2 regions of the Shewanella sp. SG41-3 genome follow, and region 1 is predicted to be linked to the other one. Evidence: predicted binding sites of a transcription regulator. Region 1 holds the regulator's gene; the other holds the start of a gene.
The links. Region 1 encodes sigma-54, which starts transcription at its own class of promoters, with help from an activator protein. Its sites were predicted from a motif close to GTTGGCACGNNNNTNGNNT; they were not measured.
Positions count from the first base shown of each region.

Region 2: H5164_RS19070 (flagellar assembly protein FlgT) is a predicted target of sigma-54. The motif match lies at 13,115-13,133, and genes of this name have one in related genera.

Region 1 covers NZ_JACJFJ010000003.1:199,553-215,254, reverse strand. The annotation lists gene rapZ (RNase adapter RapZ) at 1-350, opposite strand, end outside; gene ptsN (PTS IIA-like nitrogen regulatory protein PtsN) at 347-790, opposite strand; gene hpf (ribosome hibernation promoting factor) at 793-1,080, opposite strand; gene H5164_RS06985 (RNA polymerase factor sigma-54) at 1,105-2,589, opposite strand; gene lptB (LPS export ABC transporter ATP-binding protein) at 2,733-3,464, opposite strand; gene lptA (lipopolysaccharide transport periplasmic protein LptA) at 3,461-4,042, opposite strand; gene lptC (LPS export ABC transporter periplasmic protein LptC) at 4,029-4,589, opposite strand; gene kdsC (3-deoxy-manno-octulosonate-8-phosphatase KdsC) at 4,586-5,152, opposite strand; gene H5164_RS06960 (KpsF/GutQ family sugar-phosphate isomerase) at 5,155-6,132, opposite strand; gene H5164_RS06955 (calcium/sodium antiporter) at 6,177-7,139, opposite strand; gene H5164_RS06950 (ATP-binding cassette domain-containing protein) at 7,328-8,152, shown strand; gene mlaE (lipid asymmetry maintenance ABC transporter permease subunit MlaE) at 8,139-8,924, shown strand; gene mlaD (outer membrane lipid asymmetry maintenance protein MlaD) at 8,966-9,439, shown strand; gene H5164_RS06935 (phospholipid-binding protein MlaC) at 9,474-10,118, shown strand; gene H5164_RS06930 (lipid asymmetry maintenance protein MlaB) at 10,115-10,414, shown strand; gene H5164_RS06925 (BolA family protein) at 10,442-10,693, shown strand; gene murA (UDP-N-acetylglucosamine 1-carboxyvinyltransferase) at 10,709-11,974, shown strand; gene degS (outer membrane-stress sensor serine endopeptidase DegS) at 12,064-13,143, opposite strand; gene degQ (Do family serine endopeptidase DegQ) at 13,320-14,669, opposite strand; gene zapE (cell division protein ZapE) at 15,013-15,702, shown strand, end outside.
Region 2 covers NZ_JACJFJ010000014.1:953-16,654, forward strand. The annotation lists gene H5164_RS19015 (cytochrome ubiquinol oxidase subunit I) at 1-1,128, shown strand, start outside; gene cydB (cytochrome d ubiquinol oxidase subunit II) at 1,144-2,283, shown strand; gene cydX (cytochrome bd-I oxidase subunit CydX) at 2,301-2,411, shown strand; gene H5164_RS19030 (methyl-accepting chemotaxis protein) at 2,904-4,910, opposite strand; gene H5164_RS19035 (hypothetical protein) at 5,301-5,444, shown strand; gene H5164_RS19040 (efflux RND transporter permease subunit) at 5,528-8,596, opposite strand; gene H5164_RS19045 (efflux RND transporter periplasmic adaptor subunit) at 8,593-9,714, opposite strand; gene H5164_RS19050 (TetR/AcrR family transcriptional regulator) at 9,959-10,609, shown strand; gene H5164_RS19055 (DUF6268 family outer membrane beta-barrel protein) at 10,716-11,660, shown strand; gene H5164_RS19060 (LPP20 family lipoprotein) at 11,783-12,229, opposite strand; gene H5164_RS19065 (FlgO family outer membrane protein) at 12,226-12,936, opposite strand; gene H5164_RS19070 (flagellar assembly protein FlgT) at 13,205-14,413, shown strand; tRNA gene H5164_RS19075 (tRNA-Arg) at 14,483-14,558, shown strand; gene H5164_RS19080 (hypothetical protein) at 14,773-15,366, shown strand; gene H5164_RS19085 (hypothetical protein) at 15,382-15,675, shown strand.

The DNA.
Region 1 (15,702 bases):
ATGATCGCTTCTTGCAGTGAAATATGATTTTTAGATAACGGGTGTAATCGACGCGTTTCGCTATAGCGTTTGAGTAGCACTTTATCATTAGAATTCAAAAAGAAGCTAATAATTTCAGTGTCATGTTCAAGTAAGGCAAGTTGATCTTGAAGGACTTTACCTTGCTCGGCAATGTTGCGTACATCAACACTAATTGCCACTAGATCATTATTACCTTTGAGCTGAGCCAGTAATATGCCAATCAGTGGTAAAGGCAAATTATCAACACAATAATACCCTAGATCTTCTAATACTCTTAGAGCAACAGATTTTCCTGAGCCTGAACGTCCCGATACTATGACAAGTTTCATGCAGTAATAACCCGATAAAGTTCTGTTGAGTCGTGAGTTTTACGAAGCTGTTTCAATATTTGCTTATCGCTTAATTTTTGAGCCACGCTTGATAGCGTGCTTAAATGCTGTTGGCACTGATCTGCAGGTACTAACAAAGCAAATAAAATATCCACGGGCTGTTTATCGATTGCATCAAAGGCAATGGCTTCTTCACATTTAATAAATATTGCGATCGGATGTTCTATGGTCGTTAATCTACCATGAGGTATCGCAATGCCATTTCCTATACCTGTGCTACCCATTTTCTCTCTCGCTAATAGGCTTTCAAAAACCTCTTGCGAAGATAGGGGTGGGTACTGGGCAGCGACTAAATTGCTGATGAGTTCCAGTACTTTTTTCTTACTGCCCGGTGTGGCACAGGTAGTGCATTCCGGCTGCAGAATGGTACAAAGTTCCATCGTTAGTGTTTTGTATACTTCTCTTTGTGTTTAATTACCTGACGGTCGAGTTTATCGATCAGGGCGTCTATTGCAGCATACATATCAGTGCTTTCTGACATGGCAAAAATCTCTGCACCATTAAGGTTGATTTTAGCTTCTGCTTTTTGTTGTAATTTTTCTACATTGAGCACAACGTGTACATTATTGATCTGATCGAAGTGTCGTTCAAGCTTTGAAAATTTACCTTGAACGTATTCACGTAAAGATTCGGTAATGTCGATATTTCTACCTGTCATATTGATAAGCATAAAAATCCTCCGTTGCCTTGTAGGTTATAAACTCTTACGTTGGTTTGAGGGCGGAATGAGCATCGCTTCGCGGTATTTTGCAATCGTACGACGCGCAACGTTGATCCCCTGATCTGCCAGCAGTTGGGCCATTTTGCTGTCACTTAATGGCTTTTGCTGGTTTTCTGCTGCAACCAGTTTTTTGATAAAAGCACGAATAGCGGTAGATGAGCATTCTCCGCCATCGTCGGTGCTGACATGGCTAGAGAAAAAGTACTTTAATTCAAATAGCCCACGTGGTGTGTGCATATATTTTTGAGTGGTAACCCGTGAAATAGTTGATTCATGCATTTCTACTGCTTCAGCAATATCATTGAGCACCATAGGTTTCATGGCTTCTTCACCATATTCAAAGAAACCTTGCTGAAATTGCACAATACAATTGGCGACTTTCAATAAGGTCTCATTGCGGCTTTCGATACTCTTGATGAACCATTTAGCTTCTTGTAAATGACCGCGAATAAATTGGCTATCGGCAGAGTTTTTACTGCTTCTAGCCATGGCTGCATATTGTTGATTAACGCCAATTTTAGGCATATTGTCTGGGTTTAACTCTACAACCCAACGGCCATTCTTCTTTAGTACGGTTACATCAGGAATAACATATTCGTCATCAATAGCGGTGACTAACAAGCCCGGGCGAGGGTTAAGTGACTGGATTAAGGTGATTGCGTCACGCAACTCGTTTTCTTTGAGCTTGGTTTTGCGCATCAATAATCTAAAATCGCGCCCAGCAATTAAATCTAAATAGTCTTTAATGAGCAGACGGGCATTGTCTATATGTGGGGTTGTGTCGGCATATTGGGCTAATTGAATGAATAAACATTCGCTTAAATCTCGTGCGGCAACACCAACGGGATCAAAGTGTTGAATACGTTTTAATACCGCTTCAACTTCATCTAGTTCAACACTTTCATCACCCATGGCTTCGAGAATATCTTCAGTGCTTTGGGTTAAATAGCCGCGTTCATCAATGGCATCAATAATCGCGGTAGCAATCGCTCGATCAGTGTCAGAAAATGGCGTGAGATTTTTTTGCCACTCTAAATGTTCATATAAGCCTTCAGTCGTTTCACCTTGGAATGGCATATCATCATCGCGCATGCTAGCGCTGCCTGAACCTGACATTGGAGAGGCGGTGTACACTTCATCCCATGTGGTATCCATAGCTAAATCGTCCATGGTTTCTTTGGTCATGGATTCTGCTGTGTCGACTGTTGAGGTGTCTTTTTCTATATTGACCACGCTGTTGTCACTAAAGTCGGTGTCCGATTGGTCGCGACTTTCTTTTACTGAGTCTTTTGCTTGAGAAAACTCATCTTCTATTTCAAGCAATGGGTTTGAGTCCAATGCTTGTTGGATTTCTTGCTGTAGCTCCAATGACGATAATTGCAGTAAGCGGATCGCTTGCTGTAATTGAGGGGTCATGGTTAAGTGTTGACCCATTTTGAGTTGGAGTGACGCTTTCATTTACCGCTTATCCCTAGATGATTTCCATAAAAATGACAATCTCGAAAACTGTAATCGATTGTCACATACATCAATGACATTTAACGCTATTTAGATATCGTTCAATGAAATGAGTTAGATAGACTAAAAGGCCAGTAAAGTAACTATAGCTTGAATTGTTCACCTAAGTACACAGCCCGAACTTGTTGATTACTCAATATCTCATCAGGTGTGCCTTCGGCAATTAAATTGCCCTGGCTGACAATATAAGCGCGCTCACAGACGTCTAAGGTTTCACGTACGTTATGATCGGTAATTAATACCCCTAAGCCGCGGTTTTTAAGCTGTTGAATGATTTTTTTTATGTCGATGACAGAAATAGGGTCAACCCCCGCAAAAGGCTCATCGAGCAAAATAAATTTAGGATTAGCGGCCAGCGCGCGCGCTATCTCTACTCGACGACGTTCCCCACCAGACAACGACATGCCTTGGCTGTCGCGAATATGGGTGATATGGAATTCTTCTAATAAATGCTCTACTTGCTCAATCCGTTGGTCGGTAGTGAGTTCTTTGCGAGTCTGCAATACGGCCATAATATTGTCGTATACGGTCAGTTTGCGAAAAATACTGGCTTCTTGCGGCAAGTAACCAATCCCTTTGCGAGCTCTAAGATGCATTGGGTCGGCGGTTAAGTCGTCATCATCAATTAAGATCCGACCTTTATCGCTTTGCACTAAGCCGACAACCATATAAAACGTGGTTGTTTTACCTGCACCATTGGGGCCTAAAAGACCAACAATTTGGCCTGTTTTAACGGTTAAACTCACATCTTTAACAACCTGACGAGTTTTATAGCTTTTAGCTAAATTTTCAGCCGTTAGGGTTATTTGGGTCATGGTTTGATCTGCTTTTTAACAGGAATTTCAGGGAGCTTTTGCTTTGGTGCAGTCTCGTCTTGGAAATTCTCAGGTTGAATAATAGTAATAACGCGATCTTTCCCTGTACCAGTACTTTCAGCAATCAGCTCTTGAGCGTTAATGTTGTACTTAATACGGTTACCGGTTACTTGGCTACCAGATTGATCCAGTTTGGCATTACCTGTCAATGTCAGTGTAGTGGTAGCAAGATCATAGCTTATTTCGTTGGCACTGGCGGTGCCAATTTGACCGTCGTCTAACTCTTGTGAAAACGTTGCAGGGTTGCCTATAGCGATGAGTTTTTTACTGGTGCTGTTTTCGGGAGTAAACGCCCGTAACTCATCAGCATTAATGTTAATAGTGCCTTGGGTAACGGTAACAGGACCATTAAAAACAATTTGATTATTTTTAATGTCAGCAGACTGGCTTACTGAGGCAATTTTCAACTCTTGTTGAAGATCACCTTGTTTCGCTATGGTAGGTAAACTCAGCAGGCAAAATATGCTGCCAAATAACATAACATTGGCGTGAGTGTTGAGGCGATTAATGTGGCTCATATGTTCCTTCTACCTGGCTGAGTAGCGATAATTTTTGCGAATTCAAGTCGGCATGTAGACCTAAACCTTGAATAATAAACCCTTTACCTTTGATGTACACCATCTCTTGTGAGGTGCCGATCATAGTGGTTAAATCCACCGAAACAGCTTGGGTACTGAGTGACTGCAGGGGTTCTTCTATATTAATGGCATCAATAATAACATTATTTTCTAATATGACTTGGCTGGTATTTTTATTCAATTGGCCTCTATCTGCGCTTAATTGCCATTGCGCTTGGCCGTTTTCAGGGTAAATGAGGTAAACAGGTTTAGTAAAGTGAGTAATGTCACTTGAGGCGTAATGCTCCATGTGTTCGGCACTGACTCGACTAGCAATTAAACCGAGTTTATTAAATTCTGTGGTGCGTAGGTTATCCGCTACAAAGTCGGGACGTTCAATACCACGAACTTTCACAGCATCCATTTCACTGCGTTTTATTTGCGCTTGCCAGTAGAGGAAAAAAGCAAGTCCAAAAAAAGCCACAATACCTAGAGTGATTCTATTCATATACTCATACCATGAGCACTGGCAAATTTATCTTGGCTTAAAAGCAGTAAATCAGTGAGTTCTCGTAACGCGCCATGGCCACCATTAAGAGAGGTGGTCATATGGCAATGTTGCTTAACAAATGGGTGCCCGTCACCGACACACACGGCAAGACCAACTGCTTTCATAACTGGGAGATCTACCATATCATCGCCAATATAAGCGACTTCGTCTGCGCTGACATTATACAGTGATAGGAGTTGTTCAAATGGCTCAAACTTGTTATCAATACCTTGATAAATATGTTTAATACCTAATGCGGTCATGCGAGTTTCGACAATCTTTGATTTGCGGCCAGTAATGACAGCAACGTGCATTCCGCTTGTCAGGATAGATCGAACACCATAACCATCGCGAGTATGAAACGCTTTGAGTTCTTCGCCAGCGTTGCTGAGATAAATTCGACCATCTGAAAATACCCCATCGACATCACAGATTAACAGTTTGATTTTTTGAGCGCGTTGCCAAATATCATTGCTGATAGGGCCGTAAAATCCTTGGTGGCTGGTGGTTGATTCTGACATGATTAAATGACTCCCGCTTTAACCATATCGAGCATGTTTAATGCTCCGATCGGTTGATGTTTTTCATTGACTACAATCAGTCCGTTAATACTTTTCTCATCCATAATTTGCAGTGCTTGTGCCGCTAGAATGCCGCTAGGGCAGGTGACACAGTTCTGGGTCATTACCTGAGCTATCGGAGTGGTGCGAAGGTTGACTTCGGCGTCGATAACTCGGCGCAAATCGCCATCAGTAAAAATACCAACCAGTGTTGTTTCGCTGTCGACAACAGCTGTCATACCAAGGCCTTTTTTGGATATTTCATACAGCGTTTCAGTAATACAAATATCATTATGCACTATGGGTAAATCATCGCCTTTATGCATAACATCATCGACTTTTAATAATAATTTTCGCCCCAGAGATCCACCAGGGTGTGACAAAGCAAAATCATCTCGAGTAAAACCTTTGGCTTGCAATAAGGCAATGGCTAATGCATCACCCATTGCTAAAGTTGCTGTGGTACTCGAGGTTGGTGCCAACCCTAACGGGCATGCTTCTTCTTGTACTTCAATGCACAAATGGATTTTAGATAAACGCGCCATATTAGAGTCTGGTTTACCTGTTACTGCGATAACCGGTACGCCCATTCGCTGTATTACTGGCATTAATGTCAGTATTTCACTCGATTCACCTGAATTAGAAATGGCAAGCACAATATCGTTTTTAGCCAATGCGCCTAAATCACCATGACTTGCTTCACCTGGATGAACAAAAAATGCCGGTGTACCAGTGCTGGCAAAGGTCGCGGATATTTTATTACCAATATGCCCCGATTTCCCCATGCCCATAACAATCACTTTGCCTTTGCACTGCAAGATGAGCTCACATGCTTGACCAAACTCAACTGAGTCTACATATTGATATAAATTATCTAGGGCAGCCTTTTCAATATCAATGACTTTACGGCCCCACTGACGAAATTGAGTTTGATTTACCATACGGTTCTCTCTTTTAGCTGAATACTTTACCTTCATGCCCCAATCTAGTGAGATTGAAATACAATCACTTGGTACGCAATAAAGGTGATTAATAATAGTGTGCCATGCCAACGAGTCAGTTGTTGCTTAGCGCCACTGGATAATACTAAAACGGCTAATGCTGCACTGGTGCCTAATACCATGTAGAAGTCTCTGCCGCTGGCCGATGTATCGATTTCCCCGGGGGAAATTAACCCTGGCAATGCCAACACAGCAAGAATATTAAATAAGTTCGATCCAACGATATTACCAATGACAAGATCGTGTTCTTTTTTTAACACGCCAGCAATGCAGGCTGCTAATTCTGGTAGGCTTGTCCCTACAGCAATAATGGTTAAACCGATGACAAGATCGGACAAACCATAAAACTTTGCAATACCCACGGCACCATCGACCATCCAACCAGCTGATAGCGGGAGTAATATAATACCGACTGTAAGCCAAATGATAGCATGAAAGGTTGGTACATCTTTAGGGATCTCAGAGTCCATTTCAGTATCTAAGCTGTCGGTGGTTTTATCATGAGTTGCTTGCCAAATAAAATATCCCATTAACCCTAAAAGGGTTACAAGCAGCATGATACCTTCTACTCGTGTTAATACATTATCATGCAAGGTAAAGCCTGCAAATACAGTAGCTGCGAGCATAATAGGTATTTCACGTTTTAAGGTTTGTGAGCCTACGCTAATCGCACCCAGTAATGCGGTTAATCCTAAAATTAAGGTAATGTTAGCTATGTTAGAACCTAGGACGTTACCAATCGCGGTGTCACGCATGCCATCCATTGAGGCTGTGGCAGCAACAAACATTTCAGGAGCAGAACTCCCCATCGCAACAATAGTGAGTCCAATTAACATGGGAGGTAAGCCTAAATTACGCGCAAATGCGGCAGCGCCATAAACAAATCTATCCGCACTCCAGACTAAAACTGCAAGGCCGACGACTAACATTAGGATATTAACTAGCATGTGATTCCGATAGTGGTAATTAATTGACGAGCATTTTCGCTGGATTTGTATCAAATTGAAAGCATTGCCCAGTAATTGTACTGACAATCATATGTGCTTATATGGATATAGTTGTCGCTTAATCGACAATTACAGTACAATTTGCGCTTAAACTTAATGCAAGGAAGGCTGTTATCTCCTCAACGCCAATGTCTGATATGAGTAAATCGAATAATAAACCTTTGGTCGAAGTTAACCATTTGGCCTTTAGTCATGGTTCGCGCGTTATCTATGAAGATATTTCTTTGTCGATCCCCAAAGGTAAAGTAACAGCAATCATGGGGCCTAGTGGTATTGGTAAAACGACCCTATTAAAATTAATTGGTGGGCAGCTAATTCCCGATAGCGGGCAAGTATTGTTCGATGGTCATGATATACATCAGCTTAAGCGTAAGGATCTTTTTCAACTGCGAAAGCGCATGAGCATGCTATTTCAAAGTGGTGCATTATTTACCGATCTTAACGTATTCGATAATGTGGCCTTTGCCTTGAGAGAACATTCTGGACTTCCAGAAGATGTTATCCGTTCAATTGTATTGATGAAGCTGCAAGCTGTCGGTCTTCGCGGCGCAGCATATATGATGCCAAACGAGTTATCTGGTGGCATGCAGCGAAGAGCCGCATTAGCTCGGGCGATTGCACTTGAACCTGAAATGGTGATGTATGATGAGCCATTTGCAGGACAAGACCCCATTTCCATGGGTATGTTAGTTAAACTTATTCGTGAGTTGTCGGACTCATTAAAACTCACTTCGGTGGTTGTGTCTCACGATGTTGATGAAGTATTGGGTATAGCAGATTATGTTTATGTGATTGCAGACAAAAAAGTCATTGCTCATGGTACACCAGAGCAATTACGTCAATCTGATAATCCACAACTAGTTCAGTTTATTCAAGGCGCGCCAGATGGCCCAGTGCCATTCCATTATCCTGCAGAGGATTATCAAGAGGAGCTACTTCGTGGGCGCAACTGATTATATTGCCGATATCGGCAAATATGCACTGCAAATAGTGTTGGGCTATGGCCGAGCGGGCATTATGTTATGGCGCGCGATTGTACGTGTGCCTAATTTTAAAAAAGGCATGCCACTTCTGGTTAGACAAGTTTATGTGCTTGGTGTCCGTTCCATGGTGATCATTTTAGTGTCTGGCTTGTTCATTGGCATGGTATTAGCGCTACAGGGATACAATATTCTTGTTGGGTTTGGTACTGAGGAAAGTTTAGGGCCTATGGTGGCACTAAGCTTATTACGTGAACTCGGGCCAGTGGTTGCCGCGTTATTATTTGCTGGCCGAGCAGGTTCTGCTTTAACGGCTGAAATTGGCTTAATGAAATCGACTGAGCAGTTGTCGAGTCTAGAAATGATGGCGATAGATCCGTTAAGACAAATCATTGCACCGCGTTTTTGGGCAGGCGTCATCAGCATGCCATTGCTCGCGTTAATGTTTAGTTTAGTCGGTATTTTTGGTGGCCATTTAGTCGGGGTAGAATGGAAAGGCATTGATAGTGGTGCATTTTGGTCTATTCTTCAAGCATCGGTTGAATGGCGACAAGACATAGTTAATTGTTTGATTAAAAGTACTATTTTTGGTGTGGTGGTGACATGGATTGCCTTGTACAGAGGTTATGAAGTCCAACCTAATCCAGAAGGTATCAGCCGTGCGACAACTTCAACGGTTGTGCAGGCAAGCTTAGCTGTTCTAGCGCTGGACTTTTTGCTTACGGCAATCATGTTTGGAAATTAAGATTTTTTCATTGTTTAGATTAATTTAAGTGGTTTAATAGTATGTTGACACGGAAAATAGAGTTATTGGTAGGCGTGTTTTTATTGTCAGGTTTGTTGGCTTTTTGCATCTTAGTATTCAATGTTGCTAATGTTCAAGTCAAGTCCAATGATCAGACTTATAACTTGGTCGCTGAATTTAATAATATTGGCGGCTTAAAAGTACGTTCGCCAGTAAAAGTGGGTGGTGTGGTGGTTGGTCGTGTAACCAATATTACTCTCGATACCCATAAGTTGGTGCCAATAGTGACATTAACAATGGATAAGCGCTTTGATCAATTTCCGGAAACAAGCAGCTTAGCTATTTTGACTTCAGGACTCCTTGGCGAGCAATTTATTGGTTTAACGCCTGGGTTTATGGACGATGATATTTCGATGCTTGCCGATGGCGATAAAGTACATGACACACGTGGTGCATTGATTTTAGAAGATTTAATTGGTCAGCTTTTATATAGCATGTCATCTAAAGATAAATAGGATCCCAATTATGAAAACATTTTTTAATCATGTTATGGCGCTATGCCTAATAGGCAGTGCGGTTATCAGCCAAGGTGCAATGGCTGCTAATGATGAGGTCAATACCCGTGATCCTTATGAGATGATCAAACAAGTCGCCAATATGACTTTTGATCGCTTTAAAGCAGATAAAGCTTTAATTAATGATGATTTAAGTCATTTAAAAGTTATTGTTCGTGAAGAGCTTATGCCTTACGTCGATTATAAATATGCTGCTTATAAAGTGATGGGGCAGTATTTAAGTGATACGACCGTCGATCAACGTAATCGTTTTGTGGATGCCTTTGAAGGTTATTTAGTGGCAACCTATGCACAAGCATTAACCGAATATACTGATCAAAAAGTGGCTTTTGACCCGCCGAGTGATTTCAGCAATGAAAAAATAGTAGAAGTGAATGTTCAAATCCTTGAGCAAGGTCGTCCACCGATTAAAATTCAATTTAAAGCGCGTCGTTTAAAAGACGATACGTGGAAAGCGTTCGATTTAGTGGCAGAAGGTGTGAGTTTATTGGCTTCTAAACAGTCTGAAATCTCTAATTTAATCCGCCAGCAAGGTATTGAAGCGGTGATTACCATGCTGAATGATAAAACCCAACAGACTATTGATCGCCAACCAGCAAAAGAAGCTGCAGCTGCGTGATTACCTTTAATCAACAAGATCAACGTTGCATCGTCAGCGGTCGCTTAACCCAAGATGAAGTAAAACAATTGTGGCCAAAACGCCATGAATTGTTTACTGCATCAACTCAAGTGGTAGACTTATCAGCATTAGAATACGTCGACAGTGCGGGTGTTGCACTGTTATTAGCGTTAATCAAACTACATGCGACAAGTAGCCAAGAAACAAGTGTGATACATCAGTTGGTTAATCCAAGTGAACAGCTCAAAAAAATGATTGAGCTTTATGATTTAGATGCTTTTTTCAGCCAAAAATAGAAACGAATAGTAAAGGTAATTGATTCCATGGAATGCAATGTTATAGAACAAATTTTAACCGAGGCGTTATCGCTCACTGAAGCGCACGTTACCTCTGATGGCAGTCACTACAAAGTCGTCGCAGTAGGTGAGTGTTTTGATGGTATGAGCCGGGTAAAACAACAACAAGCAATTTACAGTCCTTTAGCTGAGCAGATTGCCAGTGGTGAATTGCATGCGTTAACAATTAAAACTTTTACGCCGACTCAGTGGAAGCGTGAAAAACTTTTCAATATGTAACAACAGAGATTCACAGTGGATAAATTAACTATTAAAGCCAGCAAGCCTTTAGCTGGTGAAGTCGTGATCTCTGGTGCAAAAAATGCGGCACTCCCCATTTTAATGGCTGGCGTATTAGCCGAAACAGATTTTATTGTCTCAAATGTTCCCAACTTACGCGACGTGATCACCAGTTGTGAATTATTACGTTGTTTAGGTGCCGAAGTTGAAGACCTCGGCGGTAGCCGCATTCGTATTTCTACCTCTAACTTAAATGAATATTGCGCGCCTTATGATTTAGTCAAAACAATGCGTGCATCGATTCTTATTTTAGGCCCACTGCTTGCCCGTTATGGTACTGCAGATGTTTCTTTACCTGGCGGTTGTGCCATTGGTGCTCGTCCGGTGAACCTGCATTTACATGGCTTAGAGTTAATGGGTGCCAAAATTGAAGTCAAGGAAGGCTACATTAAAGCGCGTGTTGATGGCCGTTTAAAAGGCGCTCATATCTTTATGGATATGGTCAGTGTCGGTGCAACAGAAAATTTACTGATGGCTGCAGCATTAGCTGATGGCACGACAGTCATTGAAAATGCGGCCCGTGAACCTGAAGTGACTGACTTAGCTCATTGCTTAATTGCCATGGGAGCAAAAATCACTGGTGTTGGTTCTGCCACGTTAACGATTGAAGGTGTGGAACGTCTATCGGGTTGTGAATACCGCGTCATGCCAGATCGTATCGAAACCGGTTCATTCTTGGTTGCCGCAGCCGTCACTCGCGGTAAGATTCGTTGTGTATCAGCCGATCCTAAAACCTTAGAAGCGGTATTATCTAAGCTTGAAGATGCAGGTGCTGAGATCACAACTGGCGAAGATTGGATTGAGCTTGACATGAACGGCCAACGTCCAAAGTCTGTTAATATTAAAACCGCACCTTATCCTGCGTTTCCAACCGATATGCAAGCGCAATTTTGTGTGTTGAATGCACTTGCTCAAGGCACAGGTCGTGTTACTGAGACTATCTTTGAGAATCGCTTCATGCACGTTCCTGAATTAAGCCGCATGGGCGCAGACATAGAGCAAGAAGGTAATACTTGTATCATCCATGGTACTGAGCGTTTAAACGGTGCCCAAGTGATGGCGACAGATTTACGCGCCTCTGCTAGCTTAGTGATTGCAGGCTTAATGGCTGATGGCTTAACTACAGTCGATCGTATATATCACCTTGACCGTGGTTACGAGCATATTGAAGCCAAGTTTCAAGGTTTAGGTGCTGAAGTTGTTCGCGTGAAGAACTCTTAGGTTTAACCGCTCTCAGCAGAAAATACCTCATAAAAAAGCCATTCAAATGAATGGCTTTTTTATAACGTTGATTTAATTAGTAATAGGTATTACTCAGGCGCTGTGGCTTTTTCTGCAATAATGACTGGCAGTATTTGACGCTTACCCTCACGTATAATGGTCATGTTGACTTTAGTTCCTGGAGGGGTCTCTGCAATTCTGTCCATCAACATTTCAACTCCCGGGACATCTTCATCATTATATTGGGTAATGACATCTCTTGGTGTTAAGCGCGCACGAGCTGCTGGTCCGTCAGGATCGATACCCGTCACTAACACACCTTTTAAATCGGGTAGGTTGAGTATCTGTGCCATTACCGGATTAAGTGGTTCACCTGAAATACCTAAAGCACCACGGATAACTCGGCCATGTTTAATCAATTTATCCATAATGCTGTGGGCTAACTTAATGGGGATAGCAAAACTAATCCCATTGCCGCCACTATCATTACCCACTTGGAATGCCGCGGTATTGATACCGATTAATTCGCCGCCGGTATCGATTAATGCTCCGCCTGAGTTACCAGCATTAATGGCTGCGTCTGTTTGCAAAAAGTCGAGGTAACCAGAACTTAAGCCATTACGTCCTGTTGCACTAATAATACCCTGAGTAATTGTTTGGCCAATATTGTATGGATTACCAATGGCTAGCACCACATCGCCTACTTGGGCTAGTTTATCGAGATTAATCGGTACTATAGGTAAATTATCGCCTTCAATTTTAAGTACTGCTAAATCTGTCTCTTGATCAGAACCAACTACTTCAGCAGTAAATTTACGCCCATCTTGTAGCGCAATAACAATCTCATCGGCTTTTTTTATCACATGATAATTTGTGAGCACATAGCCTTCTTTACTCATTATCACGCCAGAGCCAAGGCCTTGAAGTGAGCTTGAATTGAGCGGATTACGTTGATCAATGCTAAGACTATAAATATTGGCTACTGCAGGTGCGGCTCGACGAACGGCTTTAGCGAAAGATAATTCTGAGCCACTATTGCTGACATTTGTGAGGCTATTGTTGAATGAGGAATTTTGCATTAACGCTGTTATGGCTAAAAAAACAGCAGCCATAATTAGACCAAATACCACAGCTTTAGTTATATAGATGCAAGTGTCTTTTAGGTTCATGGCTTGAATAATTGTTAAAAAAAATGGCTGTTATATTAACATAGCTCAAATAAATAAGCACCGACCAAAAGTTGGCCGATGCTTCATTCTTGAACGGGTATCACAGACTATAACCTGATGATTCTTATAGCTGTGATGAGGTAAATTAAGTGCCAACTATGTTAGCGTCAACTGTATTAGCGTAAAACAAGATAGAGTAAGTTATTGTCACGTAATATCTTCAGTGCCACAGAGTTTTTATTGTCTTTTAGCATTTCTTTTAATGCTTTAAGGCTGGTCACTTTACTGCGATTAAGCCCCACAATTAAGTCACCTTTGACTAAGCCACTCATTGCTGCAGGTGAACCTTGAGCAATATCAGTGATCTCAATACCTTTTTTACTGTCCTCAAGTGTCGCGCCTTGTAACATAGGATGTACGCTACCGGCTTCAGCCTCAACTTTGTCTGCTTCACCTAGTGTTGCTTTAATCTTCTTCGTATCGCCATCACGAATAATTCCGAATTCAACCTCGGCACCAGCACCCATAGTGGCTACTTTTGCGCGTAATTCCTGGAAGGTTTTAATACTCCGCCCATTGAGGCTGACAATAATATCACCCGCTTTTAATCCTGCTTTATCAGCAGCACTTTTTGGCATCACTTCATTAACGAAACCGCCGTGCTGGGTATCTAAACCAAACGCTTTGGCAAGTTCATTATCAAGATCGCGACCTGATACCCCTAATACGCCGCGTCGTACTTCACCATGCTCAATAATCTGTTCAACAAGGTTGTTAACCATATTGGCTGGGATAGCGAAACCAATACCAACGTTACCGCCATTTGGGGCGACAATCGCAGTATTAATACCGATGAGTTCACCTTTTAAGTTAACTAATGCACCGCCAGAGTTACCACTATTTATCGCGGCATCAGTTTGGATAAAGTTTTCTAGCATTTCAATGCCTAAACCACTGCGGCCGAGTGCGCTGACTATTCCTGACGTTACAGTTTGTCCAAGCCCAAATGGGTTACCGATGGCAACTGCAAAATCACCAACGCGGATGTCGTCAGAATCAGTTTGCTTAATCGCGACTAAGTTTTTCGCTTCAATTTGCAGCAGGGCAATATCAGACTCTTTATCTGCGCCAATGAGTTTAGCAGTGACTTCGCGACCATCATGTAAACCGACTTTAATATCGTCTGCACCGTTAATAACGTGGTTATTAGTAATGATATAGCCTTTATCAGCATCGATAATGACCCCTGAACCTAACCCTCTAAAAGGACGTTCTTGAACTTGTTCTTGTGGAGCGTTAGGACCAAAGAAGTAGCGAAATACATCAGGGACGCGTTGTTTTGATACTTGAGTACCAGATACTGCTACTGATACCACCGCAGGTGTAGTGCGTTCTAGCATTGGCGCTAAACTAGGAATAGCTTGGCCGTCAACCGCTTGTGGAATGGCAGCGAGCGATAGTGTTGGTGCTATGGCTAACGATGCCGTTAATAACGCAGCAGAAAGTAAACTTAATTTGGTTTTCATCTATGGATAGCTCCTGTATGCATTCAAGCTTTATGACATTAAAATATGTGGTTTGATGACATAAAATATGTGGCTTGAGGGCATTATTTTAAAGTTAAATATCGTTAATCATTTATATTAGTGCTGTTGCGAGCCCGTTTTGAAATGGTGAGCTAATCAGTTCGTTTGCAATAACAAGTAAGTAAAAAATAAGTCAGTTGACGATAATCAATCAGAGTAGTGCTCATCTGGTTAGTTGCATTTTTATTAACAAAGGTTAATTTGATCCTTTGAAGCCATTACTCGTATTTGTTGTTTAATGTTATTATTCGCAGCAATTATTTGATGTAAGAGAGTCGTAATCGTGTCGCAGTTAACCCCTTGGCAGCATTATCAGCAAGACCTTACCCGAGAAGATTTTTCACATGATGCCGCACAAGAAAAAGCGGTAAAATCATTACAACGCGTTTACGATGAATTAATGGTCGCGGCTAAGCCGATATCTGGTATTAATAAATTGTTTGCTGCCGTTGGGGTTAAATCAACACCAGCAGCGGTAAAAGGCTTGTATTTATGGGGCGGCGTTGGTCGCGGTAAAACCTATTTAATGGATACTTTTTTTGACTCATTGCCTATTGAGCAAAAACTACGAGCTCATTTTCATCGGTTTATGCATCAAATCCATCATGACTTAGGCGAGTTAAAAGGTGTACAAGATCCGCTATTGTCTATAGCCAAGAAGATGGCGTCGCAATATAAAATTATTTGTTTTGATGAGTTTTTTGTCTCAGATATTACCGATGCCATGTTGTTGGGGACTCTATTTCAAGCATTGTTCAAAGAAGGGGTCGCACTCGTTGCTACCTCAAACATCATTCCTGATGAATTATATAAAAACGGTTTACAGCGAGCGCGTTTTTTACCTGCGATTGCGTTGATTAATCAACAATGTGAAATTCTCAATGTCGATTCAGGTATCGATTACCGTCTTCGCACCTTAGAGCAGGCTGAGATTTATCATCATCCACTCGATGAACAAGCAGACATCAATTTG
Region 2 (15,702 bases), on a different contig from region 1:
TTATGGATTTTGATTGCCAATGGTTGGATGCAAAATCCAGTAGGTTCAGTATTTAACTATGAAACCATGCGCATGGAGATGGTTGATTTTGGCGCCGTAGTGTTTAACCCTGTCGCGCAAGTTAAGTTTGTTCATACTGTAGCCTCTGGTTATGTTGCTGGTTCGATGTTTGTGTTAGCTATTAGCTCATACTACATATTAAAAGGGCGTGACTTACCGTTTGCTCGGCGCTCATTTGCTGTTGCAGCAAGCTTTGGTATGGCAGCGATTTTATCGGTTATCGTATTAGGCGATGAGTCGGGTTATAAAGTCGGCGAAGTTCAACGTGTTAAGTTAGCAGCTATTGAAGCTGAGTGGCACACTGAGCCTGCTCCAGCAGCCTTTACCGTCGTTGGTTTTCCTAATCAAGAAACCATGGAAACCGACTATGCGATTAAAATCCCTTATGCCATGGGTATTATTGCAACGCGAACATTAGACGAAGAAGTGACGGGTATTAAGGATCTTATTAAAGATCACGAAGTACGAATTCGTAACGGTATGGTTGCCTACGGATTGCTTGAAAAACTACGTGCTGGTGATAAATCAGCAGAGGTTAGAGAGCAATTTGAAGCGACTAAAATCGATTTAGGTTATGGTTTCTTGCTTAAGCGTTATACCGACAAAGTGGTTGATGCTACCGAAGAGCAGATTAAAGCGGCCTCTTATGATTCTATTCCAACTGTCGCACCTATGTTCTGGAGTTTCCGGATTATGGTGGCAGCAGGGGTGATTATGTTGTTTGTGTTTGCAGCCGCTTTCTGGCAAAGCACTCGTCATCAAATCGCTGAGAAGAAATGGGTACTGCGTGCAGCACTTTATAGCTTGCCACTTCCTTGGATTGCCATTGAAGCCGGTTGGTTTGTGTCAGAGTTTGGTCGCCAACCTTGGACTATTTCTGAAGTGCTTCCGACCTTTATGTCGGCGTCTAGTTTAACCACGGCGGATCTTTGGTTTAGTATTATTTCGATTACGGTGTTCTATACCATTTTACTGGTGATAGAGGCTTTCTTAATGTTCAAGTTTGCTCGTCTTGGCCCTAGTAGCTTAAAGACTGGCCGTTACCATTTCGAAACCCAAGATGCTTAATCTGAGGACCTGATTATGTTTGATTACGAAGTATTAAGATTTATTTGGTGGGCGTTAATCGGTGTATTATTGATTGGTTTCACCGTGACAGATGGCTTTGATCTGGGCGTGGGGATATTGTTACCTATTATAGGTAAAGACGATACCGATCGCCGTATCATGATCAACACAATTGCTCCGCACTGGGATGGTAACCAAGTTTGGTTAATCACTGCTGGTGGTGCATTATTTGCAGCTTGGCCTATGGTATACGCAGTGGCGTTTTCTGGTTTTTATGTGGCAATGATGCTGGTGTTGTTCGCACTCTTTTTGCGTCCTGTTGGCTTTGATTACCGCTCTAAAATTGAAGATCCAAAATGGCGCAAAACATGGGACAAGGCATTATTTGTCGGCTGTTTCGTACCACCATTAATCATTGGTGTTGCATTTGGTAACTTACTCCAAGGTGTACCGTTTAACTTTGATGAATATTTACGTGCTACCTACCATGGCGGTCTATTCGGTTTATTAAATCCGTTTGGGTTATTAGCTGGTCTTGTGAGTGTCACTATGGTGATAATGCAAGGGTCTACATGGTTACAAATGAAGACGGACGGCGAGCTTCGTGTGCGCAGTGCTAAGACATCACAAATTTGTGGCAGTCTATTAGTGGTTCTGTTTGGTGCAGCAGGCTTTTGGTTGGTCAATGGTATTGATGGTTATGTGATCACTTCAGCTCTTGACGTCGCTGGAGCATCAAATCCAACCACTAAAACGGTAGCGGTTGAAGCCGGTGGTTGGTTGATAAACTACGATAAATATCCTTTGACTATGCTATTTCCTGTATTAGGTTTGTTAATGCCAGTACTAGTGGTATTAGCCAGTCGTTTGAATCGTAGTGGTTTTGCATTCTTTTTCAGCTCGCTTGCTGTTGCGGGGGTGATTTTAACGTGTGGTGCTGCTATGTTCCCATTTGTTATGCCTTCATCATTAGAGCCTAATGTGAGCTTAACTATGTGGGATGCTACTGCTAGCCAAATGTCACTTAAAGTAATGACCGTTGCCGCTATCATCTTCGTACCGACTGTCCTAAGTTATACCATTTGGACTTATTACAAGATGTTTGGCCGCTTAAATCGTGAGTTTATTGAAAACAATAAAAACTCACTTTATTAAATTAAGGAGCAACATTTATGTGGTATTTTGCTTGGATTCTTGGTGTATTGTTAGCGTGTTCATTCGGTATTATCAATGCGTTATGGCTTGAGAATACTGAAAATATGGATCGTAACAGCGACAACTAATCGCGACATCTGTAATTGAAAAACCGTCTTGGTAACAAGGCGGTTTTTTATTGGCTTTTGTTTGGTAGGTAATAAAGCACACGTCTAAACAGGCTTGATAGTAGTCGAATTACCAACTTATCTTGGTTATTCATTCAGACTGTAGCCAACCTTAACGAGCAAATATAAAGTCACTTTACGTTATGTTGATGTCTATAAAGATAGAGCCCAATCGATGTAGGACGCCGATGAGGGGGATTGATGCAGAAGGCTGAGAAAGATAACTGAAAACGATAACTGAAAACAATCATAACAGTGGGATGACACCACAGTAATAATGCTTTCAATATAGTGATAATTGAGACTTGCAGAAGAGATAAATCGCGCTGTGCTGTACTTGAATATTAGTGATATTTGAGTCGCGTGGTAATCGGGTATCATGGGCCTGAAGAGTATTTTATTGGATCAGAACCCAATTGCTGAGCTCTGATCCCTGTTATCAATTCCAGTCAACTACACGACTTTAAATACTCCAATTTGTTGCTTGATGCTGACAGCAAGTGCGGTTAATTGTTCTGCATCACTAACTGCTTTTGTTGCCCGTTCATCACTATTTTGTGCCAACGTCGCTATAGTATGCAAGCTATGAGACACCTCATCTGCAACTGTGCTTTGTTGATTAGTTGCACTGGCTATACTGGATGAGAATATTGCCATTTCACCGATACTCTGATTAATCTGACTGAGTTGGAGATTGACGATATTAGCTTGTTCAGCTGAAGATGCTCCTAACTGCTGGCACTCGACCATTTGTGTCGCGGTAAATTTTACTTGATGCTGTAATTTAGCTATCGTCGAGCTAATCTCACTAATTGAACGCTGCGTTCTTTGCGCAAGAGAGCGCACCTCATCAGCCACAACGGCAAAACCACGACCTTGTTCTCCTGCTCTAGCAGCTTCAATAGCAGCGTTTAATGCTAGCAAGTTAGTTTGTTCTGCAATGCCATTAATCACTTCAGTTACTTTACTAATAGCTTGGCTCTCACTGCTGACACTTTCAATATTTTTTTGACTTTGGATGAGTTGCTCACTTAAAGATTGCAGCGCGGTGACCTCTTGGCTTAACTGAGCATGCCCTTGAGCTGATGCACTATCAATTTCCTGCGCTTGCTGTGCTCCTTGACTAGCATTTTGGGCGACGTCTTTAATCGAAGAAGACATCTCTTCGATAGCCGTCGCAATTTGCTCTGTTTGGTTTAACAGTGCTTTTGCTTCATGACCATTTAACTTTGATGTTTGTTGGCTTTGATTTGCTTGGTTTTCTAAGCTAATAACCGACTGTTTTAATGATTCAATTAAACTCGCCAAACTCGCAGCCATTTGGGTCACACTGATAGTGATGTGATCAACTTCATTACCACTGCTTTCAGAGCACTGCATGAATGTTTGTGAAAGATCGCCTTGACCTAATTTAGCGATTTGTTGCTGTAGATTTTTTAATGGCTTCATCGCACGATTGATCACCATAAACAGTAAAACAGCAATCAGAACTATGCCTATCAATGCTAAAATCACGTTAATTTTTAGCATAGCTAAACTTTCATTATTTAATTCTTTGGTTGGCACATAGCCAACCATGGTCCAATTCCAACCTGCAATCTTTATTGAATAAGCATACATCTCTTCATCCGATAATGAAGTGTAAACCCAGCTGCCTTTATCTGTGAGTGCCTGTTCAAGCGATAAACCATTAAACAATGATTCAGTAAAAGGCGCTTCAGTGTTCAAATCGCGATGAGAAATAACTTGTTTATCAGAATTACGGATAATGGCATAAGATCCTGACTCTTCGAGTGTGAGTGTTTTAAGTGCATTCTGGATTTGCAGAATTGATTGGCTAATGTCATAACCGATAAAAAGGATAGCATTAACTTTGCCGCTGCTGTCTTTTACTGGGCTATAAATTGTCATGTAATCTTTGCCAAAAAGCTTGGCATAGCCTTCGTATTTTTGACCACTAATTAATTGCTTATAGCCTGGGTGATTAACCCCTAGATAAGTCCCTAGCGCACGGTTACCATCCGTTTTTTTCAGTGATGTTGACACTCGAACAAAATCATCATTATCACGAGCAAATATAGTCGCTACGCCGCCAGTTAGTTGCGAAAAGCGGTCTACATTATTATTTTCATTATTAACTTGTTCATTATCATGTAAAAGAACCGGAGTCTTAACGCCTAACACGTCAACGGATTTATTTTCTATCGAGAATTGTCCTGGATATAAAGTACGAAGAATATCGGAGCTACGTTTCGCCGAAGACAACATACTGTCGTATTCCAGTTCAAGTAAATGAGTATTACTGTCCATTTGTGATTGTATAGCTTTGATCGCTTTATCATGTAATACAGTGGAAGCGGTTAGATATGAAAAACAAGACATAGCGGTGAAAATAATAACGGATGACAACACGACAAGAGAGCCTATTTGTTTTGAAATAGGCCAGTTTTTATAGTTCATATGCTCTTTCTCATAATTATTGTGATGATTAATCTAAATAGATATGGTTCGCTCAATTTAATATACCGCGTAAATGTAAAGATTGTCTGATATGAAGCCAAAAGTGTGAAACAAATGAAGATTCATGTTCTATGGGGACATTTATCGCATAATACGACTAGGAATTTTAAATTTAGACTGTTTTTTTAGGTTAATCAATAACGCTTATGTTAACAATGCCTAAATTAGCATCAGCCTTTTTGCTCAGGCCACTACCAGCAAGTATTAAGAGGGTAGAGCTAACCATAATATATTAAGTTGACTTGAATTATTATCTTGTTTATTTGACCAAATTGTCGATTTATACCTAATTGCACGGTGCAGGTTAGTGAAGTCATGTGGCTTATAAGGTTGGACGAGAAAGTATGTTGGGCCGGTGAAATGCTCGACAAGTATTCAGATTTAACCTTGGTTAATTATGGCTTTGTTTACCACAGAGACATTAATTTCCCCCAAGACGACACCAATTGGTTCTTGTTAGAGAAAACCGTTTAATTTATGTTTGAGTTTTGTGCTTACTGCCCTAAACCGGATTTTTACTGCCAGTTTAGGGCGAAATTTTTATTTTGTATTGAACATTAAATCGAAATTGGCTTCTTGATAAGGTTGACCTTAGGTTTCATCAACAAGGTATACATTACAGGCACCCAAATCAGTGACAACATGGTCGCCAAAAGCGTACCGCCAGCAATGGCTATGGCAAATGGCGGCCAAAAGCCACCACCTGCAATAATTAGCGGTAAAAAGCCGCCTATAGTCGTGATGGTGGTGGAGCCGATATGACGACCACAACTGCTCACAGTACTGATGATCAACTCAATATTACCATGGCGCGCCTCGGGTATATCTTCTAACTCAGCCAAAATAACAATCGCAGCATTAATGGCTAAGCCCATTAATCCCAATAAGCCGATAATAACGGTAAACCCAAACGGATAGCCAAATACATACACGGATAATAAACCTAAACCCGCCGATTGAAATGCACTCAGTAAAATGATTGCCGTTAATCTAAAGGAGTTAAATGACAGCACCACAGTGGCTAGTAATAAGGTGACAACTAACACTACATTTGACAATAAATTACCCACAGCCTCATTACGTTTTGCACTTTCGCCGCCAATTTCAAGATGATATCCCGCCGGAATAGACAAATTAGCAATGGTATCCTTAACCTCGTTTAATACTTGTGCAGGCAGTACTCCACTGGTGATATAAGCTTCAATAGTGTTGACGCGTTCGCCATTTCTGCGGGGGATTGCGCCGCGACTCACATTGATTTCGTTATAAGATAATGCCGCTAGCGGTATACCTGAACCCGAAGGCGATACCAGATTTATCTCGGCTAAGCGTGTGGCTTGTTCGCGACTGTTGTCGCCTAAACGAACGCGAATGGGCAGTGATTCTGTTTGCTCTAAAATGCTGCCACCTATTATACCGGTAGTTGCCATTTGAATTTGATTGGCAATATCGCTAAGGCTCAACCCACTCATTAAGCTGGCATCTTCATTAACTTGTAACCACACTTTTGGCGCGCCAGAACTTAGTGTTGCGCGAGTATGGATCACATCGGGTGTTGCAACTAAAATCCCGCGCACTTGTTCACCCAGTGCTTTCAATGTATCCAGATTGGGGCCGTATATACGCAACTCTACCGGAGCGTTAAAAGGAGGGCCTTGTTCCAGTTTTCGAACCAAGATTTGGGCTTGTGGAAACTCTACATCAAACTCTTTCTGTAATTGTAAAATTAATCGATTAGCCGCAGCAAAATCGGTTACTTTAATCATTGCTTGGGCATAGTTAGTTGCCCCTTGCTGCCGTTGAGTTAAATTGTAATAGAAAGAGGGCGTGTTACCACCGACAACCCAAGTCGCAGCCACAATATCTTCAATTTTTTGCAGTTTATTATCAATCAGTTTTACCTGTTCTAGGGTGTTTTCAATACTCACATGCGGCGCTAAGTAGACTTCAATTTGGAACATATCGCGGTCAGACGGAGGGAAAAATTGTTCTGTCATTTTTCCCGCGGCAAAAAAACCGACAATAGGTAATATACCGATAACAATCGCCGTCAGTATTGGCCGTGTTAACGCAAAGTAAAGGCTGGCTGTATATGCTTGGCTGATTTTGGGAAATGCCATACCTTGTTGATACCAAGCCGTTGGTTTTTCACTGCGGCTAAAGCGCCCAGCAAGGCCTGCGATAATGGTATGCGAAATAATATATGACCCCAGCAATGCAAACATCACCGAAATTGCGATACCACCAACAAACTCACCCGCAGCGCCTGGCATTAACACAATTGGTGCAAAAGCTAACATGGTGGTAATGGTTGAACCCGCCAGTGGCAGCCATAAGTGGTGCAGAGTTTTAGATACCGCTTCAAGTTTGCTCATACCTTGCTGACGGCGTTGCGCAATGGCATCAACAATCACAATTGCGTTATCAACCATAATACCCAGCGCAACCACTAACCCTGTTACCGACATTTGATGGATCGGTAGTCCAGTATATTTCATGCAGGTGAGGGTAAACAGTGCGGTTAGTGGTAATGATATTGCTACAATCACTGCATTACGTAGGCCTAATGTCAGCATTAAGACCAGTAAAATAATCACAAACCCTTGCAGCAGATTAATCACCAAGTCGCCTAAGCGATCGCTGGTATAGCTTTGTTGGTCAAATAACCATTGCACCTTAATATTGGCAGGCAAGTTTACTGAAAACTCGTCAATGGCGTTGCTCACGTGCTGTTGCCATACATCGACGCGGTTATTATTGAGCATGCGCGCAGAGACTAACACGCCTTGTTGACTATCGATTAAAGCAATACTCGATGCAGGCGTTTTAGCTTGGCGGCTAATATTGGCCACATCGCCTAAGCGAATAATTTGGCCGTAAGCGTCTACTTTTAACGGCACTTGGCGGATACGGTTTTGTGAGTCTAATTCACCAGAAACCTCAACTAAGGATCTAAACTGGTTGTTATTAATTTCACCGGCGGAAATTTTGCTGTCGGCATTATTTAAAATTGCCGCGATACCTGCGGGAGTTAAATGCAGTTGACTGATTTTATTACCATCTAATTCTACTAAAATCTCTTCTTCAGGTGCGCCATACAACTTTGCAAAGTCAGTACCGCTGAGTAATCTTAAGCGACTTTGTAATTCTTTGGCGTACCGATTAAGAATATCGACTCTTACTGGGCTGTCATCGGCCCAAACCAGTCCTAAAATAGCGGTATTGGCATACCCTAGCTGATCATCTAATACACTGTTTTGTGCTGCAACGGGTAACAGTGATTTACTGTCGGCAATAAGATCTCTTGCCCGTGACCATACTGGAGCAGTATCGGTAACAGTATCTTTTAATTCTAACTGGATTACCGAAATACCCGGGCGGGAAGTTGACTGGACTAGCTTCAACTCTTCTAAACGGCGAAGTTGATTTTCGAGTACTTCGGTCACAAGTGCTTCAACGCGTTCTGCTGATGCCCCTGGGTATTGAGTAATAACCGATGAAAATCGGTTCGTAATATGTGGGTCTTCCGTACGCGGTAAGCTTGAAATTGCTCCTAAGCCAGCAACAATTAATAATGCAATAAATAAACTGGTTAGGCGGCCATTTTCTAAAAATGCTTTAATCATAATGCCCCCGTTTTCTCAGCTTGAGCTAGGGTGACTTTTTGATTAACCACTAACTTATGCAAGCCTTGAGAGACAATGATATCGGTTGGTTTTATGGCGCCTTGAATATAGGCTTGTTGTTCATTGGTATAGATAATTTCAACATCGCGACGTTCAATGGTATAAAAACCTTGCTCAGCTTTAACTAAGGCAAACACGTTCCATAACCCGCGTACGCCATCGGTTAATGCCGACATCGGCACCCAGTAACCAGATGCAGGCACATCTTGTTGATAAGCCAAATAAGCTATTTCGCCATTGATTACTCTGGCTGAGTCGGGCAAATGAATACGCAACTGCACCGTGCGACTAATGGTATTGACCTCGGCACTAATACCGGCAATTTTAGCGGTAAAGGTTTGTTTACCTACACGGACATCTACCATCTGCTCGGCGGCTAACTGCTGTGCAATATCAATCGGTACCCCAATATAAGCTAAAGGCTCACTGTTACCCACTAAGGTAAAAACCGGACTGCCTAGCGCAATCACTTCGCCGACATTATGAAACCGCTGACTGATAGTGCCATTGAATGGAGCTAACAATGTCGATTTTTCAATTTTTAAATGGGTGGCACTTAAGCTGGCTTCTATGCGCTTTTGATTCGCTTGTAAGCTAATGACTTGTTGCTGGGTTTCATCAAGCTGCTGTTCAGACACATAATTTTGTTGTTTTAGTTTTTGAGTGCGAACTAAGGTGCTTTTGGCTAAATCGATGTCCGCTTGGGTTTGTAATAAACTGGCTTGCAGTTGCTGTTGTTCGGCCGTTAATAACTCGATATCAAGTAGGGCTAATGTTTGACCTTTAGTCACAGTATCGCCACTGTCGACTGAGATATTGTTGAGCTTACCCGCAAGCTCAAAGCCAATACCTGTGGTATTGGCTGAGCGAATTGTCCCTGTATAGGTTTGCATATGCTGGTAATGGTCATTTAACACTAAGCTTTGTGATAACACCGCTTGATAGTCAATTGTATGCGAGTGTTCTTTTACCTCAGAGCCACAACCGCTTAAAACGATTAAGCTTAAACTTAGCGCCCAGTATCGAATGATGGCAGTGAATGTCTTTGACGCGTTCATAAGTTTATTCCTTGCAAAGCAATTAATAGTGTCAATGTTGATTTATTTTTCGCTGTTGGCATGAAAGGCAATAAGCTCATAGGTTTTCAGCACAACGTAAAATGTAACTTTAATGTTAACTAGACTCGATAGTCTAATTTTATAAAACTAGACTGTCCAGTCTATTTTTGGTTACTATTAGGCTAAATGCTGATCAGCAATGCAGAGGCTTGATTTGCTTAATGAGCTAATTTATGGAACCAATATGACAAAACAACACACAGCCCTTAATCCCAGCGGGCAGATCCACATCAGCCGCAGTGAACAAAAGCGTGCTCAGGTGCTCGAATCTGCGATTGATCTTTTTTGTCATCATGGTTTCCCTAATACCAGTATGGATGAAGTGGCCAAGCATGCCGGTGTATCAAAACAAACTGTTTACTCCCATTTTGGTTCTAAAGACGATTTATTTGTGTCTGCGATTGAATCGAAATGTGTTGTGCATCAACTCACTGACGATGCCTTAATTGATGCCAGCCAACCACAACAGGTTATTTTGTTATTTGCACAGCAGTTTGGCGAAATGATTGTTAGCAAAGAAGCCATGACAGTGTTTAAAACCTGTGTTGCTCAAGCCGATACTCACCCAGAAGTGTCTAGATTGTTTTATAATGCAGGCCCTAAGCATGTACTAGGATTGGTTCGAAACTACCTAACAAAAGTCAATGAACACAACGAATACTTTTTTGAAAACCCTCATGAAAGTGCGGTTAGATTGTGTTTAATGTTGTTTGGTGAGCTAAAATTACGCCTAGAGTTAGGCTTAGAAATAGAAGATTTAATCGTCACCAGACAACAATACCTGCAAGATACCGCCGACATGTTTTTACGAGCACATAAAGTGGGCGTAAAATAAACTCAACCTCAAGTTGAACTTAATTGGCCATATAGCAGTATTACTTGAGCAATTAAGCCAAAGTAATATTCAGTTTATTTCATTATTTGAAGGGAAGCAGATTAGTATGACGCTTTACAACACTAAGGTAATTTCTTCTCCGGCACAGAATAAGTCACTGAATTTATCTGTACGGTCATTATTGTGCGTATCGGGTCTGCTGTTAAGTCAGCATGCTTTAGCGGCACCAGAACGTTCACCGTTTTCACTCACTGTTGCTCGTACATCAACGGGCACCGCTAATGTAGGCGCAGAGAGTGCTAACCCTAATCAGTTACAACGAGATACATGGAAAACCAGTTTTTCGGCAAACATGCCACTTAATCGTCAGTGGTCTATAGGGGCAAACTTAGGCTACGATAATCTCGATTATGACTGGGATATTAACCAAAACAGCCTGTTACACAGCAATACTCAACCTTGGTCAACCATCCATCAGTACAGTGCTGGTTTATCACTATCGTATCGCTTAGATAATCATTGGATGTTTCTCATCGCACCCAAATTACAGTATGCCTATGCTGATACGGCATCATCTTCAAATGCACAAAGTTATGGTGTCGTCGCCTCGGGGATGTACCGCTTTGATTCGGGTAATATGCTTGGTTTCGGTGTGGCATATTTAAATGATATTTCAGAAGTGCGCACCTTGCCTTATTTAGCCGTGCGTTGGCAGATAAGCGACAAGTGGGTACTTGCTAACCCGTTCCAAGCTGGTTTTAGTGGCCCTGCAGGATTAGAGTTAAGTTATCAATATAATCGTGACTGGGATTTTGGCGTGGGCAGCTCAATGCGAACAGAGCGTTTTTTAATTGCTGACGATGACAAAACCATTGAAGTTGAAGAATGGGTAGGCTTTGCTCGCGCAGGTTGGCAAGCAACGACTAACGTTAGCCTTAACGCTTATGCTGGTTACTATTTTGGCGGTGAAATGCAGTTAAGTTATCCCGATGTCACTGAAGACATGGAAAACCAAGCCGCATTCGGTTTAGTGTTTAAACTGAACTTTTAACGATTAGTGGTAAACCATACAATGAAAAATGCCGCTGATATCAGCGGCATTGTTGTAAAAGTTAATCTAGCAACTGAGCATTTATCTAATAAAATCGTCTGAACTGCTAATGTGAATCGGCCCTAGAAGTAAGTCACTTCTTTTACCCGCTTAGGGCGATTTTGTTGTTCGTATAACTGCCATACTTGTTTAAAATCAAGTGCTAACTCAGTGACATAAAACTCACCTGCTGGGTAGGTTTTTACCACTTTAGCCCCGCGAATAATGCCACTCACGCTAGACTTAACGTTGTCGTCAGTTAATAACCACTCACTCACGTCGCTGTTTGCGGTAATCTTTTGGCCATACACTTGCTCTGCTAACTCACGATATGCAGCAATTTTTGATGCTTGCATTGCCATTAAAATACGATGCGATGGTTCTTTGCTTGGCTGAGTCGCTAAGGGTGCATAACCAATTGCGGTTAGGGTAGGGAACGAGGCTGGAGCTTCGGTTTCCCACTGGACATATTTATCCTTGCTTACACAGCCAGTTAACAGTACCAGCACAATTAACATTAACGACTTCATAGCTTATCTCCTAATACGGTATAACGACTGTCGCCCTTATTTTCGTGGCGATACAGTAAACCATTACGCGATTCAATCATTTCAGACGGTTGTAAATAACCCGATAAGCTCGACGCCGCCACAAATGATTGCACCGCCGAAACCACTCTATTATTGGTCACATTCACTATTCGGCCGTTAAAGACTATTCCTTCAGGTGTTAAGGTCATGGTTGATACCAAAACGTGCGCTACCGGTAAATTGGAACGCAACAGCTCCCAGTTTCGGCTCAACATAAATTCACCTTGCTCTGTTGCACGTAAATTAGTTGCGACGTTTAAATCAACCAAATTAAACTCATGGGCATGGAATGCAGCAAGCAATCCTTGCTGTAATTGAAGGCCTAACTCATTGGATGTATTTAAATTGCTGGCCATTACCGGCGTAGAAATGAGCAGTGGTTCATCAGGGCGAAGGGCATCATTTTGCAATACTAATTCGTTGACTAACTTTTCTGCCCACACATTGACCTGGCCCTTAGGCGATATTCCAACAGCTTGTATATCATAAGCTAACTTGTGCTGATAAACCTGATCTTCATCGACCACTTTGACAAATTTACCGTTATTACTAAAGGCAAGATTATTGGCAGCATTAGGCGTTTGGGTGCATGCAACTAACGTCAATGACGCCAGTATGACCGTTGGGACAACAAGCCTATTAATCATAATAATTCCTCTTACAAAAATGCCGCAAGTCTTGGTATAAATGAGCCATTTTATCGCCTTATTTATCGGTAACTAAGGTCAATTTTTTACTCTCTAATATTCGTTCCTTTATATCGGCAAATGCGTTAGAAGCTTTACTATAATTACCCTACATCTAAAAAAAACTATTAAAGCGGTTATAGGCACAATTTTTGCTTTGTAAAATATAGAGTAAGCTTAATTCATTTTATTAAGCCAAATAGACGTTTTTTTGACATTAGGACATCGTATGCTGATCCGACACAGCCCTACTAACCGAGCTAATCCCTTTAGTCATCTTGCTGTCATAGCCATATTATGTGCAAGTGGCTTGCTAGTGACAATGTCTGCATTTGCTGAACAAATTGAAGTGACTGGCAAAGCCAAAATTGTTAATGGCGATATTGATAAAGCTCGCGAAGACGCTATCAGCCAAGCATTAAATTATGCCAGTTTAAAAGCGGGAGTTAACTTTTCTAGCGAACAACAAGTTAACCAAGGACGGCTTACTCAAGATACTTTTCAAATGCAGCGTATGGGCTCGGCCAATAATGTTGAATTAATGAGTGAAATGATCAGCGAGCATACTATTACTGTCATTTTACAGCTTGAGCTTAGCGAACAAGAGCCCGATGCCCAATGTAAAAGCCAATCACTCAAAGCTGCGATTATGCTGCCTCAAGCTTATTTACAAGAACGCGAACAATTACGCTATGGTCAATTAGCCCACTTTGAAGAGCGCATTACCGAACAATTAGGCAAAGCGATTAACGCGCAATCGCGTTACAGTTTTGCCAGGCTACATGCAGATGAGAAAATTGATAATACCAATCAATTGGTCAATTTTAGAGGTAACCGCATACCCAGTTGGTTAGGTGAACTCACCGACAGCCAATATTTGCTGCAGCCCGAAATTATTGATATTTCAACTGAACCAGTACAAAGCAGTTATTTGGGCTTTGTAGAAGATGATCCACTGAGGCAATTTATCCTTAAATTAACCCTTTATCATGGCATTAGCGGTGAAGTGGTCTGGTCGGAATCATTTGCGACATCAGCGCCTTGGGAATTTGAACGACAAGAAATAGTGTCACCAGCTAATCAACGCTTTTGGCGATCATCTTATGGCCAGGCGATCAGTGATATTTTACAACAAAGCGTTATGTCGTTAGATAAGCAACTTAATTGCCGACCATTACTAGGCCAAATTGTCGCAAGAGATGGTGATCGCATTATCATCAATTTAGGCCGTAAAAATGGCGTTAAAATGGGTGATAAGTTCCAAATCGTCCTACAGAAAAACATCCCCGACAGATTCAACTCTATGCGCGCTATCGCGACTAAAAGTCGGGCGAATGTGGTTATCGAACAAGTGACCGAAGACAGTTCAACGGCAATCTTTGACGGTATCGACAGTGCTTATAATATTCAAGTGAATGACATTGCGATTAAGAACTAGTTGGTTGTTAATTAAGCAATTAAATTTAAAAGGTTTAATTCGATTATAAACTCAGTATAATCACTGGGTCTCTCTATAGCTCAACAGGATAGAGCAGCCGCCTCCTAAGCGGCCGATCGGGGTTCGAGTCCCTGTGGGGAGACCATAACACCTCTTTTTACCTTAAAAATCAAACGCTTACTAAAATCGTCAAAAGTTGTGCCGCCTATGTGCCGCCTCTGGAAACCACTTTTTTGGAATTTTTTTTTAAGCATTCTTCAAAACTCCGCTTTTCGATAGTTTGAACCCAATCATGGACTCAAAGCCTATTTTTCGTTAAATTCCATTTAAGTCAAATAGCATGATGCGGTGAACATTAAATGGAAGTTTCAGAGATTAATTTACTGGCGAACAAAGAGTCATTAATCGATAACATTATCGATTTAATGCCCGAATCGTTGATAGGAAATATCGATAAAGACAACTTACAAAAAGAATTAGACATTTATGTAGAGCAAATATTTCGATTTGTCCTCAGTGTAAAAAGCTACTATACAGCCATATCAGATACGGATTCAGATGAAGTTATAGTCAAAGCACTTGCCAAAACTCCCCATGGACTATCAATATTTGATGAATTGCATGAGTCACGCTGTCAAGTTTGGGGCATGGCGATAAAACTATTTATAAGTATCATCGATAGCGAAAGTCCACTTATGAGCAAAGTTAAAGAGATAGAAGCTACTCAATCGTTCGGCGAAGCATTAAGAGTTTGTTCACCTAAGTCTGAAGCATTTGTAACACCACAAATTAAAACTTTGATTGCTAGATTTACAGGCAAAACTTCAACTGAACACAGGCATGAATTGTTCAGATTGTTTAAGGGTATGTTGGTCTGTCAATTGAGTGGGCTAAATGAGCAAGCGGATATTTTTGCCGATATGTTAATAAAAGCATTTATTCTCAATCAATAATCACACGCCATACTAATGAGAGAGCAGATTATCAAGAATATTGCTGTTCTTGAGCAGAATAAACTAGCTGGTAAGAAAGGCGGAAAAAAAACTCAGCAAGGTTCTTTGGCAACATCGGAGGAAGCGATCGCACTTTTTCTATCTACTAACGAATTCACTTCTTACACTAAAGCTGCTGAGGCACTTTACCCTCAAATTGTAGAAATTGGCAAAAAACATGACTTCATTTTCAATAGTGTAGTTAATGGACATAGAACTGTGATTAATTGGTTTAGATCAACTGAGCGATTTAAAAAACAGAAAGTCTAAAGGTGTGAAAATACAGTCAAGCAGCTT